One region of the Streptomyces sp. NPDC050085 genome, then DNA from elsewhere that is predicted to be linked to it. Evidence: riboswitches for the same ligand, from Rfam matches in the RefSeq annotation. Region 1 holds a riboswitch; the other holds the start of a gene.

Region 1 (8,093 bases):
CGCGGCGACCACCGCGGTGACGGCCAGGCTCGCAGCGAGCGCCGCCCCGACGGCGTAGATCGGAAGGGACCGCAGAGCCACGACCTGCAGCACGAACCCCAGGCCGTCGAGCCCGAGCCCCGCGACATAACGCCACTGCCGCAACGCCCGCATCAGCAGCGCCGCATCCACTCCGGACCCGGTCCCGGGCTCCGCGGCCCGGGCCGCCATCGCCTGGAGCACCGAGGCCGTACCGAAGCAGACCGCGGATCCCAGCGCGCAAATCATTCCAAGGGGCACAAAGTGACTGTAGAGGAAGGGGAGTCGGACCTATAGCGGGAGGGGGTGGGCGCGAGGGGCCCGTGGTCTTCTACGCTGACCGCCGACATGCACGAGGCAGAGACGGGGGAGTTGCACCGATGGCGGAGAAACGAAGGCGGCTTCGGTCCAGCACCGTGGTGCTCGGCGGCATGGGCGTCCTCGCCACGGCCCTGACCTCCTGCGGCTCGGATCCGGATCGGCGCTGCGTGGACCGGGACAGCTACGACGCGGTCACCGGGTACAAGATCGTCGGCGACCAGTACTGCAAGAGCGGGTCGGGACCCACCACGGGCGGCAAGGGCCGCAAGGCCGGCACGGGCACCGGCAGCAGTGCGAGCGGCACCGGCCGCAGCGGTCGGGTCGACGGAGCCTGGTACTACGACGCCGACGTCAGCGGGAGCCATGCCGACTCCGGCACCTTCAGTCGCAGCGAGGCAGTCGACCGGGGTGGCTTCGGCTGCTCGGGCTCCGGCTCAGGAGGTGGCTGAACCAGCGATGCGGCGCCACACCATCCAGCCCCGCGACGGCTGGCAGCAGACCGTCGAGGAACAGGGGTTGATCTACCCGCTCACCCGCTACCCGGACGACTCCCTTCGCCCCTACTGGGACGAGAGCGCCTATTACGAGTTCTCCCTTCCCGAGGTGGAGGCGCTGGAGGAGGTCGTCGAGGAACTGCACGGGATGTGCCTGGCGGCGGCCGAGCATCTGGTCACCCAGGACCGCCTCGCCGACCTGGGCATCACCGAGCCGCGCCTCGCCTCACTGGTGTCCGAGTCCTGGCACCGGCGCGATGAACTCCCCTCCCTGTACGGCCGGTTCGACCTGCACTACGACGGCCGCACCGGAGCCCCGGCAAAGCTCCTGGAGTACAACGCCGACACCCCCACCTCCCTCGTCGAGGCCGCCAGTCCCCAATGGTTCTGGATGGAGGAGCGCTTCCCCGGAGCCGACCAGTGGAACTCCCTCCACGAGCGGCTGATCGAAGCCTGGAAGAAGCAGGCCCCACTCCTCCCGCCCGGCAGCCCGCTGCACTTCGCGCACTCCGCCGCCGACGAACTCGGCGAGGACCTGATGACCGTGGCCTACCTGCGTGAAACGGCCGAGCAGGCGGGACTGGACACAGCGGCCATCTCCATGGAGGACATCGGCTGGGACCCGCTGTCGCGGCGCTTCGTCGACAAGAAGCTCCGCTTCATCCGCAGCTGTTTCAAGCTCTATCCCTGGGAGTGGCTGACCACTGACCGCTTCGCTCCGCAGGTCCTGGACACCCTCGACAACGGCGGCGGCACCGGCACCACCCTGTGGATCGAGCCCGCCTGGAAGATGCTCCTGTCCAACAAGGCCCTGCTGGCGGTGCTCTGGGAACTCTTCCCGGGCCATCCGAACCTCCTTCCCGCCTATCTGGACGGCCCCCGCGAACTGGCCCACACCACCGGGTACGTCGCCAAGCCCCTCCTCGGCCGCGAAGGCGCGGGCGTCACCCTTCACCCGCCGGACAGCCCACAGGCCGTAGCCGGCTCTCTTGAAGAGGCTTACTGCTACCAGGAGTTGAGTCCACTGCCCGACTTCGACGGCAATCGCGTGGTGCTCGGCGCCTGGGTCGTGGAGAACGAAGCGGCGGGTCTCGGCATCCGCGAGTCCTCCGGCCCGGTCACGGACGAGTACGCCCGCTTTCTGCCCCACGTCATCCTCTAGAGGCCGACCGGTGGTCGAGCCCGGGCCGCCGACCCCGGACCCGACCACGCGCCTCGCCCCGCTGGGCGTCATCACTCTTCAGGTGTCAAGGAACTCTCGGCGACTCCAGAACTGTCCGGAGTCTCCGGGCGCCGCCGTTCATACGCCGAGTACCGCACGGAGCTGGTCGAGCCCCCAGTCGAGATCCTCCTTACTGATCACCAGCGGCGGAGCGATCCGGATCGTGGAGCCATGGGTGTCCTTCACGAGCACCCCGCGGTCCATCAACTTCTCCGAGATCTCGCGGCCCGTCCCGTACGCCGGATCGATGTCGACTCCGGCCCACAGGCCACGGCCCCGGACCTCGCTCACCTTGCCCGTGCCGGTCAACAGCCCCAGTTCGGTGTGCAGATGCTCGCCCAGCTCCGCGGCCCGCTGCTGGAACTCCCCGCCGCGCAGCATCGCAATCACCTCGAGGGCGACAGCACACGCGAGCGGATTGCCGCCGAACGTCGATCCGTGCTCGCCCGGCCGGAACACCCCCAGCACCGCCGTGCTCGACACCACCGCCGACACGGGCACGACACCGCCGCCGAGCGCCTTGCCCAGCACATACATGTCGGGCACCACACCCTCGTGCTCGCAGGCGAACGTCCGCCCCGTCCGCCCGAGCCCCGACTGGATCTCGTCCGCGATGAACAGCACGCTGCGCTCGCGCGTCAACTGCCTGACCCCAGCGAGGTATCCGGCAGGCGGCACGAGCACCCCCGCCTCGCCCTGGATCGGCTCCAGCAGGACCGCGACCGTGTCCTCCGTGACCGCATCCCGCAGCGCCGCCAGGTCCCCGTACGGGACGATGTCGAACCCCGGCGTGTAGGGCCCGAAGTCCGCCCGGGCCTCCGGATCCGTGGAGAAGCTGACGATCGTCGTCGTACGGCCGTGGAAGTTGTCGCTCGCGACCACGATCCGGGCCCGGCCGTCGGGCACCCCCTTGACGCGGTACCCCCACTTCCGGGCGGTCTTCACAGCGGTCTCGACCGCCTCCGCGCCCGTGTTCATCGGCAGCACCATCTCCATGCCGCACAACTCGGCGAGCTGAGTGCAGAATTCGGCGAACCTGTCGTGATGGAACGCCCGGGAGGTCAGCGTGACCCGCTCCAACTGGGCCTTGGCCGCCTCGATCAGCCGCCGGTTCCCGTGCCCGAAGTTGAGCGCGGAGTATCCGGCGAGCATGTCCAGATAGCGGCGTCCCTCGACGTCCGTCATCCATGCGCCCTCCGCCGTGGCGACGACGACGGGCAGTGGGTGGTAGTTGTGCGCGCTGTGCTCGTCGGAGGCGGCAATCAACCTCTCCGTAGCGGCACCAGGGTCCCCGGCGGTGGGGGGAGGAGTCACAGAAGTCACGGGATCTCCGTTCTTACGGCTCTGAGGGCCTTGCGGCTCTTACGGCGCGAGACGGGTTTGTGGCCCTTTCCTATCGTCGCTCGCATCCTGGACGTGGAAACCTCGCGCACCGGCGCGCCCGGTAGTGTGATGCCAGGGCCGTGACTGGCGCGCTGGGATGGGACCGACCATCGGGGAGCGGCCCGTGAACTGTGTGCCGTGCGCCTGGGCCGAACCGTGCACTGCCCCTCGAGCCCGACATCACGCGGGCAGGGGAGAACCCGTCCCGGAGGTCCTTCATGCCAGAGCCCACTCATTCTTCCTCCTCTGCGTCCACCGGTCTGTCCACTGAGTCCGTCGCCTTCCGCAGCGCCCTCGACGTGATCCGGAGTGTGGAACCCCGGGTCGCCGACGCCATCGGCCAGGAGATCGCCGACCAGCGCGAGATGCTCAAGCTGATCGCCAGCGAGAACTACGCCTCTCCGGCCACCCTGCTGGCGATGGGCAACTGGTTCAGCGACAAGTACGCCGAAGGCACCGTCGGCCGTCGCTTCTACGCGGGCTGCCGCAACGTCGACACCGTCGAGTCCCTGGCCGCCGAGCACGCGCGCGAACTCTTCGGGGCCCAGCACGCGTACGTCCAGCCGCACTCCGGCATCGACGCCAACCTCGTCGCCTTCTGGGCCGTCCTCGCCGACCGCGTCGAGGCCCCCGCCCTGCAGCGGGCCGGCGTGCGCAACGTGAACGACCTCGGCGACGCCGACTGGGCCGAACTGCGCCAGGCCTTCGGCAACCAGCGCATGCTCGGCATGTCCCTGGACGCCGGCGGCCACCTCACCCACGGGTTCCGGCCCAACATCTCCGGCAAGATGTTCGACCAGCGCAGCTATGGCACCGACCCGGCCACCGGACTCCTGGACTATGAAGCGCTGCGCGCGACGGCCCGCGAGTTCAAGCCGCTGATCATCGTCGCCGGATACTCCGCGTACCCGCGCCTGGTGAACTTCCGCATCATGCGGGAGATCGCCGACGAGGTCGGGGCGACGCTGATGGTCGACATGGCGCACTTCGCCGGCCTCGTCGCCGGCAAGGTCCTCACCGGCGACTTCGACCCGGTGCCGCACGCCCAGATCGTCACCACGACCACCCACAAGTCGCTGCGCGGCCCGCGCGGCGGCATGGTCCTGTGCGACGACTCGCTCGCCGACCAGGTCGACCGCGGCTGTCCGATGGTGCTGGGCGGCCCGCTGCCGCACGTCATGGCAGCCAAGGCCGTGGCCCTCGCGGAGGCCCGCCGCCCCGACTTCCGCGACTACGCCCAGGCCGTCGTCGACAATGCCCGCGCCCTCGCCGAAGGGCTCACCCGACGCGGCGCCACCCTGGTCACCGGTGGTACGGACAACCACCTCAATCTGATCGATGTCGCCACCTCCTACGGTCTGACCGGCCGTCAGGCCGAGTCCGCGCTCCTTGATTCCGGCATCGTCACCAACCGCAACGCGATCCCCGCCGATCCGAACGGCGCCTGGTACACCTCCGGCATCCGCATCGGCACTCCCGCGCTCACCACCCGCGGCCTGGGCGCGGCCGAGATGGACGAGATCGCCGCACTCATCGACCGTGTCCTCACGGCGGCCGAGCCCGGCACCACCAGCAAGGGCGCCCCCTCCAAGGCCCAGCACGTCCTGGAGACCAAGGTCTCCGACGAGGTGTCGCAGCGGGCCGCCGACCTTCTCGCCGGCTTCCCGCTCTACCCCGCCGTCGACCTCACCTGAGTGCTGACCGCCGCCTCCGAACGGGATCTCCCAGCAGGAGGCGGCGGCGTCGATGAGCCCAAGGCCCTGCTCCTCGCGGCGGTCACATGTCCCGCAGCTCCTGCCGAGGCCCTGGCTCCCTGCGCCCGCGCGCCGGAGCGAACGTCTCCGGCAGACGTATGAGCAGCGGCCGCAGCAGCAGGGCTGCCGCTGCCCCGGCGGCCAGACCGGGCAGCGCCCACCACCAGTCGGTTCCCCCGCCCTGCGATGTCGACGCGGTCGCGGCCGGCGCGGTGGCATCGGTGCCCGGATCCGCCACGGCCGGAGCCGCGGATGTCTCCGGGGTGGGAAAGATGGGTGAGACGCCTCCTGGCACCCGCTTGCCCATCACGCCCAACTTGCGCAACAGCGCCCGCAGTTCAGCCGGCTTCTGGGCCTTGTGCCAGTAACCGTTGTACGACTTCGGGACGCTCGTGGACGTGTGGATCCAGACGTCCATGCTGCGCGGAGTGTCCGGGTAGACCCGGTCCACGCGCCATGGCTGCACGTCATGGATCATCCACGTCACATTGAGCTGCCGTCCCGCAGCGACGCCGAGTCCGGGAGGCACGGTCTCCTGTCCCATGTCTGACTCGCCGAGCAGGGCGCTCAGTTGGTCGTACGCCTTGTCACTGAAGTAGAGCGACTTGCTCTGCAAGCTCTCCGGCGACACGACGAGGACGCTCGTCGGTCCGCCGGCCACAGCTTGCGTCCCACTCAGAAGGATCATGGCCAGTGCGGCTGTCAGCGCTGCGGCCAGCGCCGCCCATCTCCGTACCGTACGCATCCGAACCCCCAGCCGATCTCCGGCGCGGCCCCTCCGCGCTGGTTTCACTTCTGGTACACCGCTCGAGCGGTCCGGGTTCCCAATCCGGCGGCACGTCTTTCGACGCCAGGACAGGCTCTAGCGCGGTTCGCGAACCGATCTGGCGACCTTCAGCGCCTCGTCCTGGGACGCGATCCCTTCCAGGCGCAACGTGAGCCGGCCCTCGGACGTCCACAGCAGAGTCGGTCCAGCCGTCCGCTCCGTCCGCTTCCACTGGTCGCCCTGTGGGTCGAACATCCAGAAGGTCAGTCGGTGCTCGCCGGTGAACCACAGTCCGGTGTCGCCACGCACCGTCACCCAACGGGGCGGAACCGGGATCGTCTTGGCGAAGCCGATGTCCAGCGTGGCCGGATACTCGTCGAGCCGTATCGTCCGACCCGTCTCGCGCCAGCACAGGGTGAGCAGAGCACGATGGCCCGGCTCGCCGGTGACAGAGATTCCGTCGGGCGACCCCAGCTCGGTCGGGATCATCGGCCGAAACCCTGCCCGGCGCACAGCCTGCTCCATGGAGAGGGAGGGGCTGCAGCCAGGGATCTGGGCACCGGTCGACGGCGTCGCCGAAGGGTCGTAGCGCACTTCGACGCCGCCGAAGCCGAACCAGTCCGCGACCGCGGCCCGCACCGGAGGCGTGAGCACGGCGACCGTCGCCACGCCGCACAGGGCAGCGGTGAGCACGCGCCGGCGCAGTCGCGCCCAGCGTCGTATCCGGCGAAGGAGCCGTCGAGGCCCTGGCGGCTCGGCGACAGGCGTGGGCACACGCTCGGCGAGTATCTGCGCCAGGACACGCTCCGCCATCGTCTCGCCCGCGCCGTCCGACCCCTCCATGAGGCGACCCAGCGAGCGCAGCTCGTCGGGCAGCCCCGGGTCCTCATCGCGCCGCTCGCCCACGTCTGTCACCTCCCTTCCTCAGCCGCTGCGCCGGTACCGATGAGGAATTCTGTCCCGCGGGCAGCAACTGGCCGAGCTTGTGCAGCGCACGATTGAGCCGGGACTTGACCGTGCCACGCGGCCAGCCGAGTGCCTGCGCCGTCTCCACCTCGTCCATCTCCAGCAGATAGCGATAGGTGACGACGAGCCGATGCTCCTCGCTCAGCAACTCCAGCGCGGCCAGCAGCTCCGACCGGCGTTCTATCTCGATCGCGGCGACCGCCGGGTCGGCCGCCTCCGGTATCAGCGGCTCGGCCTCGGCCATCGCGGCCTCCCGGCCGACGGCGGAGCGATGCCGCCCTGCCGATCTCACTGTGTTCCTCGTCTCATTGGCGACGATCTTGAGCAGCCACGGTCGGAAGGCCGAGCCGTCCCTGAATCGTCCCAAGCTGCAATACGCCTTGAAGAAGGACTGCTGTACGACGTCCTCCGCGTCCGCCCCTGCGCCCAGCGCTGTCGCTGCGCGCAGGGCGATCCCGGTGAAAGCGCGGACCAACTCCGCGTACGCCTCCGGCTCTCCGGCGCGCACGCGGGCGATCACCGCACCCTCGTCGACGACGCGGCCCCCCTCCAGGACTTCCCCCTGTGCCCTCACACCTTTGATACACCGGCCGAGGGTGATCGGTTCCCACCCGTCACGCACGAGTTCTCACAGCCCGTCACGCGTTGGCCCGCGGTGAGCGCACCACGTCCCTGCTTGGCGTGCACGCGTCGCACACCGGGCCCCGAGCAATGAGAGACACCTGAGAGAATGAGGGGCATGGCCTCTGACAGTCCTCGTGTGCTCTCCGGAATCCAGCCCACCGCAGGCTCGTTCCACCTCGGCAACTACCTCGGCGCGGTCCGCCAGTGGGTGGCGCTGCAGGAGTCCCATGACGCCTTCTACATGGTGGTGGACCTGCACGCGATCACGGTTCCGCAGGATCCGAAGGAACTGCGTGCGAACACGCGTCTTGCCGCCGCCCAGCTCCTGGCCGCCGGCCTCGATCCGGAGCGCTGCACGCTGTTCGTCCAGAGCCACGTCCCCGAGCACGCTCAGCTCGCCTGGGTCATGAACTGCCTCACAGGCTTCGGCGAGGCCAGCCGTATGACCCAGTTCAAGGACAAGTCCGCGAAGCAGGGTGCCGACCGTGCGTCCGTCGGCCTGTTCACGTACCCGATCCTGCAGGTCGCGGACATCCTGCTGTACC
Region 2 (8,093 bases), on a different contig from region 1:
GCCACGGACGGAACGCGGGACGTGCTGGCGGGCGTGGTGTGGGCCGGGGCTCTGGGTCTGCTCGTCAACGGCGTACTGGTGTGGGCGCAGCGGCGGTTGTTCCCGTGGACGCCCGACCGCCAGGCGGTGGGCTCGTGAAGCGTCCACCGGCGCCCGGGTCCCTCCTGCGCTGGCCCGTGCTCGTACTGGCCGTCGGCGCCTGGGAGTTGGCGGCCCGCTCGCACGGCAGCGTTTTCTTCCCGCCGCCGTCGCGGATCGTGCGCCAGGCCCACGCCCTGTGGTTCTCCGGACCGGCCGGCCGGCTGTTCCTCACCGACGCGGCGCTCGACACCATCGGCCCGAGTCTCGGCCGGATGGCCGCCGGCTTCGTGCTCGCCGCCCTCCTCGGGATCGCGCTGGGGGTGGCACTCGGCCGCTCCCCGCGGGTGTACGCCCTGTGCGATCCGGTGCTGCAGTTCGCGCGCGCCGTGCCGCCGCCCGCCCTGGTCCCGGTCTTCGTCGTGGTCCTGGACTTCGGTACGCCGATGCAGGTCACGTCGATCGTGTTCAGTGCGGTGTGGCCGGTGCTCCTCAACACCGCGGAGGGCGCGCGGGCCACCGATCCGCTGCGCCTGGAGGTCGCCGCCGTGCTGCGGCTCACCGGGGCCGAGCGCCTCTGGTACGTGATCGTGCCGTCCGCGCTCCCCCGCATCTTCGCCGGACTGCGGCTCAGCCTGTCGCTCGCGCTGATCCTGATGGTGTTCTCGGAGCTGCTGCCGGGCACGGAGAACGGGATCGGCTTCACGCTCACCGACGCCCAGTCCCGGTCGGACCTGCTCACCGTGTGGGCGGCGCTGACGCTCCTCGGCGTCCTCGGCTTCGTACTCAACACGTGCCTGCTGGCGCTGGAGAAGCGGCTGCTCGGCACACGGAGGACGGCATGACGACAACGACGGTCCTGGAAGCGGTCGTCCGGCTGCTGCGCGCCACCGGCATGACCACCGTCTTCGGCAATCCGGGCTCCACGGAACTGCGCATGTTCCGCGACTGGCCCGACGACTTCACCTACGTCCTCGGGCTCCAGGAGTCCACGGCGGTCGCGATGGCCGCGGGGCACGCGCTCGGCACGGGGCGCGCCGCGTTCGTCAGCCTGCACTCGGCGGGCGGGGTCGGACACGCGCTCGGTGCCGTCTTCAACGCGTACCGCGACCGGGTGCCGCTGGTCATCGTCGCCGGTCAGCAGGCACGCTCCCTGATCCAGCTGCGGCCCTTCCTCGGCGCCGACGAACCGGACCGGTTCCCGCGCCCGTACGTGAAGTTCGCGCGGCAGCCGGAGCGGGCCGCCGATGTGCCCGCCGTCCTCGCCGAGGCGCACCGCATCGCGATGACCCATCCGCGCGGCCCGGCGTTCGTGTCCGTTCCCGAGGACGACTGGGACCACGCGGCGCAGCCGGTCGAACCCCGCGCGGTGCACGGCGGGTTCACCGCGGAGCCCGCCGCGCTGGCCGCGCTCGCCGCCAGGCTCGACGCCTGCGCGCGGCCCGCACTCGTCGTCGGCCAGGGCGTCGAGGACGAGGCCGCGCTGCCCGAGGCCCTCGCGCTGGCCGAGCGGATCCGTGCGGGGGTGTGGATCAGCCCGCTGTCGGGCCGCTCGGGCTTTCCCGAGTCGCACCCGCTCTTCCAGGGCTTCCTGCCGCCGGTACCGGGGCAGTTGGCCGAGCGCCTGGAGCCGTACGACGTGGTGGTCGCGCTCGGCACCCCCGTGTTCACCTACCACGTGGCCGACGACGGCCCGCTGCTCGCGCCCGGCACCGAGCTCTTCCACCTGGACTGCGACCCGGCGCAGGCGGCGTGGCTGCCCACGGGCACGAGCCTGGTCACCACGCTGCGCCCCGCGCTGGCCCAACTGGCCGCGCTGGTGGGCCCGTCGGACCGCGAACCACCACCGCCGCGCGGCACGCCCGCGCCCGTCGCCCCCGCCGACCGGCTGACTCCGGAGCTCGTCCTCGACCAGCTCCACCGGCGGCTCCCCCACGACCGGGTGCTCGTCGAGGAGGCCCCCAGCCATCGCGCGGCGCTGCACGCGCGCGTGCCGATCGATCTGCCGGGCGGCTTCCTCACCGCGGGCAGCGGCGCGCTCGGCTGGGGCCTGCCGCTGGCCGTCGGGCGCGCGCTCGCCGACCGGCGGCGCGTGGTCTGCGTCCTGGGCGACGGCTCGGCGCTGTACTCGGTGCAGGCCCTGTGGACGGCGGCCCGGCACCGCGCACCGGTCACGTTCGTGATCCTCGACAACGGCGGCTACGGGGCGGTGCGTGCGCTCGGTCGCCGCATCGGCATCCCGTCGGTGCCGGGCACGGACATCGGCGGCATCGACTTCGCGCACCTCGCCGCGTCGTTCGGCTGCGCGGCCGACTTCGCGGACCGCCCGCAGGACCTCGGCAAGGCCCTGGACCGCGCGGTGACGTCGCTCGGCGACGACGACGGCCCGCACCTGCTGCACCTGCGCGTCACCGGGACCGAGGGCGTGCTCTACGAACCCTGGGCGGGGTGACGTCACGGCATGCTCCGACTCGACTCCGTCAGCCAGTCCTACGGCGAGCGCCGCGTCCTGCACGACGTGTCCCTGACCGTCCCGGACGGTCAACTCCTGTGCGTCGTCGGCCCGTCGGGCTGCGGAAAGTCGACCCTGCTGCGGACCGTCGCCGGACTGCTGCCGGTGCGCGCGGGCACCGTCACCGTCGACGGCACCGTGGTCACGGGCGTCCCCGACCGGCTCGCCGTCGTCTTCCAGGACTACGGCCGCTCGCTGCTGCCGTGGCTCACGGTCCGCGACAACGTGGCGCTGCCGCTGCGCCGCCAGGGCCTGCGCCGGGCCGAGCGGCACGCCGCGGCCGAACGCATCCTGGAGCGCGTCGGACTGCGCACCTCGACGCGCAGCCACCCCTGGCAGCTGTCCGGGGGCATGCAGCAGCGGGTCGCGATCGCCCGCGCCCTGGTCGTGCGGCCCTCGCTGCTGCTCATGGACGAACCCTTCGGCTCGCTGGACGCGCAGACCCGCGAGGACCTGGAGGACCTGCTCCTGGAGGTGCACCGCACCGACGGCACGACGATCGTGTTCGTCACGCACGACATCGACGAGAGCGTCTACGTCGGCGACCGCGTCGTCGTCCTCTCCCCCGGCCCCGACTCCCGCGTCGTCCGCGACCTGGCGGTCGAACTCCCCGTGAAACGCGACCAGATCGCGACGCGCGGCCTGCCGGAGTTCGTCCGCCTGCGGGCCGAGGTCGGCCGGGCGGTACGCACCCCGGACCGGCCCTGACGCCTCACGACAGATCGGACCGCCCCCACCAGGAGGGCTTCACCGGCACACCGTCGTCGTACCGCGCGACGGGCTCCGACGGAACGGTGTCCTCCGGTTCCGGCTGCGGCTGCGGCTGCGGCTGCGGCTCCGACTGCTGCTCCGGTACGGGCGCGGGCGCAGGCGCCGCGGAGTCCTCGACGAGCTCGGCCAGCGTGAACCGCGTGGTGAAGGACTGCCACGCGCCGTCGACCACGAGCAGGAACCCGTCGCCGTGCCGGTACAGGCGACGCCGTTTCGGACTGAGCGGGTGCGTCGGCCGGTACGCGGACGCCTGCCGCCGCAGCTCGGCGAGGGCGTCCTCGCGGGCACCCCGCACGTGGGCGAGCACCCGGCCCTCGATGTGCTTGCGGTCCCCCGACCCCACGGTCGTCTCGACGACCAGCCCCCAGTCCGCCATGCCCGCCCCTCCACGCCGTCGACCCACTGCTCCCGACCACCTTCGCATCCGGCTGGAACCCGCGGGGGGCCGCGGAGTTGATGGGCGGGCACTTCGCACGCCGGTTCCGCGGATAAGCTGGTCGGCGGGCCGTGACTGGCGCTGGGGTGGAGTACCACCGGGGAGCGGCCTGACATCGGTCGGATGCCGCGCGCCTGGGCGACTCGTTCGACCCCGGGAGTACCCCATGACCCACCCGTCCCCCACCGCCCGTCCCATGGACGGCACCGCGCTCGCCCGGCGCATCACCGAAACGGCCGCCGCCGACGCCGCGGAGCTGCAGCGGCGTACCGGAACCTCGCCGTGCCTGGCGACCGTGCTGGTCGGTGAGGACCCCGCGTCCGTGACGTACGTACGCATGAAGCAGCGGCGCTGCGAGAAGGCCGGGATCCGCTCGCGTCACGTGGCGCTGCCCGCCACGACGACGACCGAGGAGCTCGTGGCCACGATCACCGGGCTCTCGCAGGACCCGGACGTGCACGGCATCCTGCTCCAGCACCCCGTGGGCCCGGGCATCGACGAGCGGGCCGCGTTCGAGGCGATCGCCCCGGACAAGGACGTCGACGGGGTGACCATGCACTCCTTCGCTGCCATGGGGTTCGGCCTGCCCGGCTTCGTGTCCTGCACCCCCGGCGGCATCATGCGGCTGCTCGACGCGTACGACGTGGACCTCACCGGCAAGCACGCCGTGGTGGTCGGCCGCAGCGCCATCCTCGGCAAGCCCGCGGGCCTGCTGCTGCTCGGCCGCGACGCCACGGTGACGTACTGCCACTCGCGCACCGCCGATCTCTCCGCGCACGTCCGGGCGGCCGACGTGCTGATCGCCGCGGTCGGCAGGCCCCGCTTCATCCGGGGCGCCGACATCAAGCCGGGCGCCGTGGTGATCGACGCCGGCTACAACCCGGGCAACGTCGGCGACGTCGACTTCGACTCCGCCGTCGAGCGGGCGAGCCTGATCACGCCGGTGCCGGGCGGTGTCGGCCCGATGACGATCGCCGTACTGCTCGAGCAGACGGTACGGGCGGCACGGCAGCAGCTGGGGGTGTGAGCCCGCCGGAGCGAGGGACCGTGTATCGCGGGCGTATCGAAAACGGCATACGCCGTCGCAACAGCCCTCCGTCTCCAATGGGTTCATGAACCACGAGGTACCCCTGTCGCCACCGCCCCGCCGCACGCACGCGATCACGCTCTTCGGGCCGGCGCTCCTCGTCCTGGCGGGCGCCCTGTTCGTCGTACGGGGGCCGCTCATGATGGCCGCTCCGCAGTGCGTGCAGGGGCGGTGGCACGGCTGCTACGACACGTTCAACGGAGTCGTGCTCATGACCGTGGTCGCCGTGCCGCTGTCCGCGCTGCTGGTGTGGCTGCTGGCGCGGCGTCGGCGCGCCGCCGGTGTCCCGGACGCGACGCGGCGGTCGCTGGCCGAGGTCGGCATGGTCCACGGCACGGTGCCGTTCCTGTGGCTGACCCTGATGCCGGGATCGGCGCCCGGCACGGCCCCGCTCCGGGTGAGCCTGGTGCCGCTGCGGGACCTGGCCACGATGGGGACGCTCGGCATTCTCGGCAATCTGCTGGTCTTCGCGTCACTGGGCTTCTTCGCCCCGATGCGGTGGTCGGCACTGGCGTCCTTGCCGCGGATCGTGGCGCTCGCGGCGGGCTCCTCGATCCTGGTCGAGACCGCCCAGTCCGTCCTGCGTCTGGACCGGGTGTCGTCCGTGGACGACGTCCTGGTCAACACGGCGGGCGCCGTGCTGGCCGGTCTCGCGTCGCGCCGCTGGTGGCGCACGTCGTCGCCCACGTCGGCGACGTGTGCCGCTGCTTGACCTCCTCCCCCGGCGCCCACCGAGGCGCTCCTGCGGCTCGGCGGGAACTTCCGGAAGTCCGTGGGCAGAAGCAGTGGTTCGCACGTGACGCCGCTGATTCGCGCCATATTGTCGATCACGAAGACTCCGGGTGATGCTGTGGGCATCCATTCTGAGGAGGCGATGGTGCTCGGACGGGGCACAGGGTTGTTCGCGGGTGTCATGGCCGTGCTCTGCGTGGTGCTCATCGGCCCCAGCGCGCCCGGCGGCGCCCTCATCGGCAAACCGCTGCCGGCCGGCGCCGTCCAGGCCGTCGTCCCGAACCGGGTCATGACGTGGAACCTCTGCAACCCCTGCACGGACAGCGGGTTCAACCTCGGCCGGGCGGCGGACATCGCCACGTACGCGCCGCAGGTCATCGGCATGCAGGAAGCGTGCGTGCGGGACGTCGAGGAGATCCGGGGCTATCTGCGGAAGTTCTACGGCCTCGACTACCACGTCACGTACGGGTCGGTCCTGCAGAGCCTCGGCCGTTGCGGTGGCTGGCCCTGGAACCCGGGCGGTTTCGGACAGGCGATCCTGTCCGCTGCGCCGATGACCGACCGCGTCACCGCGGAGTATCCCGACGGCGGGTCGGAGGACCGCGGGTACATCGCCGTCACCACCGAGGTGGACGGCCGGCCCGTCCGGGTCTTCAACACCCACCTCGCCCAGCGCCGCCAGGAAGCGGTCCGGGCCACGCAGGTCGACGTACTGGCGCCCGAAGTCGCCCGGCACGAACGCGCGATCGTCCTCGGCGACTTCAACGCCGTGCCGGACACGTCCGAGCTCGACAAGATGTGGACGGTGGCCGCCGACGCGGACCCCGACTGCGGCCCCGCCGCGGTCGGTACCTGCGAACCGACCACCGACTGGGAGAGCAAGTTCGACTACGTCTTCCTGCGCGGCATCACCGCGCGCGCCGCCCATGTGCATCCCAGCGACTACTCGGACCACCATCAGTTCTACGCCGACCTGGACGTGTCCCGGCCCGCCCGCTAGATCGGGTCGTCCGTGAGCCAGCGCGCCGCGACCGTGGTCGCCGAGATCCGTCCGCAGCGGCCGCAGTCCACTATCGCCCGCGGCGGATGCTCACGGAACGGCGCCGTCTGCTCCGACAGCCACCGCGGGACCGTGACCTTCTCCCGCAGTCCGGCCTGAATGGCCAGCACCCGTACGTCCTCGTCCTTGCAGTACAAGCAGCACGGCCCCGCTATGTCTGCTGCCATGGGGAGCGCTCCTCACCTGGGGAGTCTTCACACTAGGTGGCCCTACGGCGGAGCGCTCGGCAAGGAGTCCGGGGCCGGTACGTCGCGCATGCGGCGCAGCGGCGAGAAGAACACGAACCAGCCGGCCGCCCAGGAGCCGATGAACGCCACCCAGAGCGCGGGCCGCACCCCGATCAGGGTGCCGAGCGCCCCGCCCAGGACGGCGCCGAGCGGCAGGGTGCCCCACACGACCCAGCGGACGGCCGCGTTCATCCGGCCCATCAGCTCCGGCGGCGTCACCGACTGCCGGTAGCTGAGCTGGGCGACGTTGTAGACCATCCCGGAGAAGTACGCGATGCCGCAGCCCAGCGGGAAAAGCAGCACGCCCCAGCCCTGCCACGCGGCCGCAGCGACGACCTCCGGGGCGTCGAAGACCAGCATCGACACCCAGATGATGCGGGCCGTGCCGATCCTCCTGGCGAGCCGGCCGGCACACACTCCCCCGGCGATCCCGCCGAGCGCCGCGCCCGCCATGATCAGCCCGGTCAGCGCGGGACGCACATGAAGGACGCGGACGAGGAACACCATGGACAGCGCCGTGGACATGCCGCCGAACAGGTTCGCGGTGGCCGTGCACGCCACGATCCTGCGCAGGATGACGTGCCCGAAGACGAACGTGAGGCCCTCGGCGATCCGACGCCGCATCGTCTCGTCCGGCGCCCGCGCGGGCGGCGGCTCCTCCCGGGCCCTGATCCCGAGCATCGACAGGGCCGAGACCGCGTAGGAGGCCGCGTCGGCGGTCATCGCGCCCGCGGCCCCGAACAGGGCGACCAGGCCTCCGCCCAGACTCGGCCCGCCGAGCTGGGCGAACGCCTGGGTGGTGCCGAGCTTGCCGTTGGCGTCCATCAGGTCGTCGCCGCGGACCAAGGACGGCACGTAGCTCTGGTACGAGACGTCGAAGAACACCGAGCACACGCCCGCCGTCACCGCGACGACGTAGAGCTGCGCAAGCGTCAGGGCGCCGAATGCCGCTGCCAGCGGGACCGAGCCGATGATGACCAGTCGCAGGACGTTGCAGGCGATCATGATCGAGCGCTTGGCGGCGCCGTCCACCATCGCGCCGGCGGGCAGCGCGATCAGCACGAACGCCAGCGTGGTGGCCGCGGTCAGCAGTCCGACCTGGAGCGTGCTGGCGTCGAGCGCGACGACCGCGAGCAGCGGCAGCGCGACCTCGGTGACCGCCGTTCCCGTCTCGCTGATGGTCTGGCCGC

Evidence for each region. Region 1 has a riboswitch for ZMP and ZTP ahead of ACIBUY_RS19210 (glycine hydroxymethyltransferase). Riboswitches for the same ligand answer to the same signal wherever they lie in the genome.
Region 2: it holds a riboswitch for ZMP and ZTP, as region 1 does, so the genes downstream of both, ACIBUY_RS27120 (bifunctional 5,10-methylenetetrahydrofolate dehydrogenase/5,10-methenyltetrahydrofolate cyclohydrolase) here and ACIBUY_RS19210 (glycine hydroxymethyltransferase) in region 1, are expected to answer to the same signal.

Annotation. Positions count from the first base shown of each region.
Region 1 covers NZ_JBITJZ010000004.1:654,611-662,703, reverse strand. The annotation lists gene ACIBUY_RS19230 (hypothetical protein) at 1-267, opposite strand, end outside; gene ACIBUY_RS19225 (hypothetical protein) at 399-788, shown strand; gene ACIBUY_RS19220 (glutathionylspermidine synthase family protein) at 796-1,995, shown strand; gene rocD (ornithine--oxo-acid transaminase) at 2,134-3,321, opposite strand; ZMP/ZTP riboswitch at 3,509-3,595, shown strand; gene ACIBUY_RS19210 (glycine hydroxymethyltransferase) at 3,657-5,132, shown strand; gene ACIBUY_RS19205 (hypothetical protein) at 5,215-5,823, opposite strand; gene ACIBUY_RS19200 (hypothetical protein) at 6,055-6,873, opposite strand; gene ACIBUY_RS19195 (sigma-70 family RNA polymerase sigma factor) at 6,845-7,444, opposite strand; gene trpS (tryptophan--tRNA ligase) at 7,664-8,093, shown strand, end outside.
Region 2 covers NZ_JBITJZ010000007.1:384,022-392,114, reverse strand. The annotation lists gene ACIBUY_RS27145 (ABC transporter permease) at 1-138, shown strand, start outside; gene ACIBUY_RS27140 (ABC transporter permease) at 135-923, shown strand; gene mdlC (benzoylformate decarboxylase) at 920-2,530, shown strand; gene ACIBUY_RS27130 (ABC transporter ATP-binding protein) at 2,540-3,298, shown strand; gene ACIBUY_RS27125 (hypothetical protein) at 3,303-3,737, opposite strand; ZMP/ZTP riboswitch at 3,859-3,944, shown strand; gene ACIBUY_RS27120 (bifunctional 5,10-methylenetetrahydrofolate dehydrogenase/5,10-methenyltetrahydrofolate cyclohydrolase) at 3,964-4,824, shown strand; gene ACIBUY_RS27115 (VanZ family protein) at 4,910-5,596, shown strand; gene ACIBUY_RS27110 (endonuclease/exonuclease/phosphatase family protein) at 5,759-6,616, shown strand; gene ACIBUY_RS27105 (hypothetical protein) at 6,613-6,843, opposite strand; gene ACIBUY_RS27100 (MFS transporter) at 6,886-8,093, opposite strand, start outside.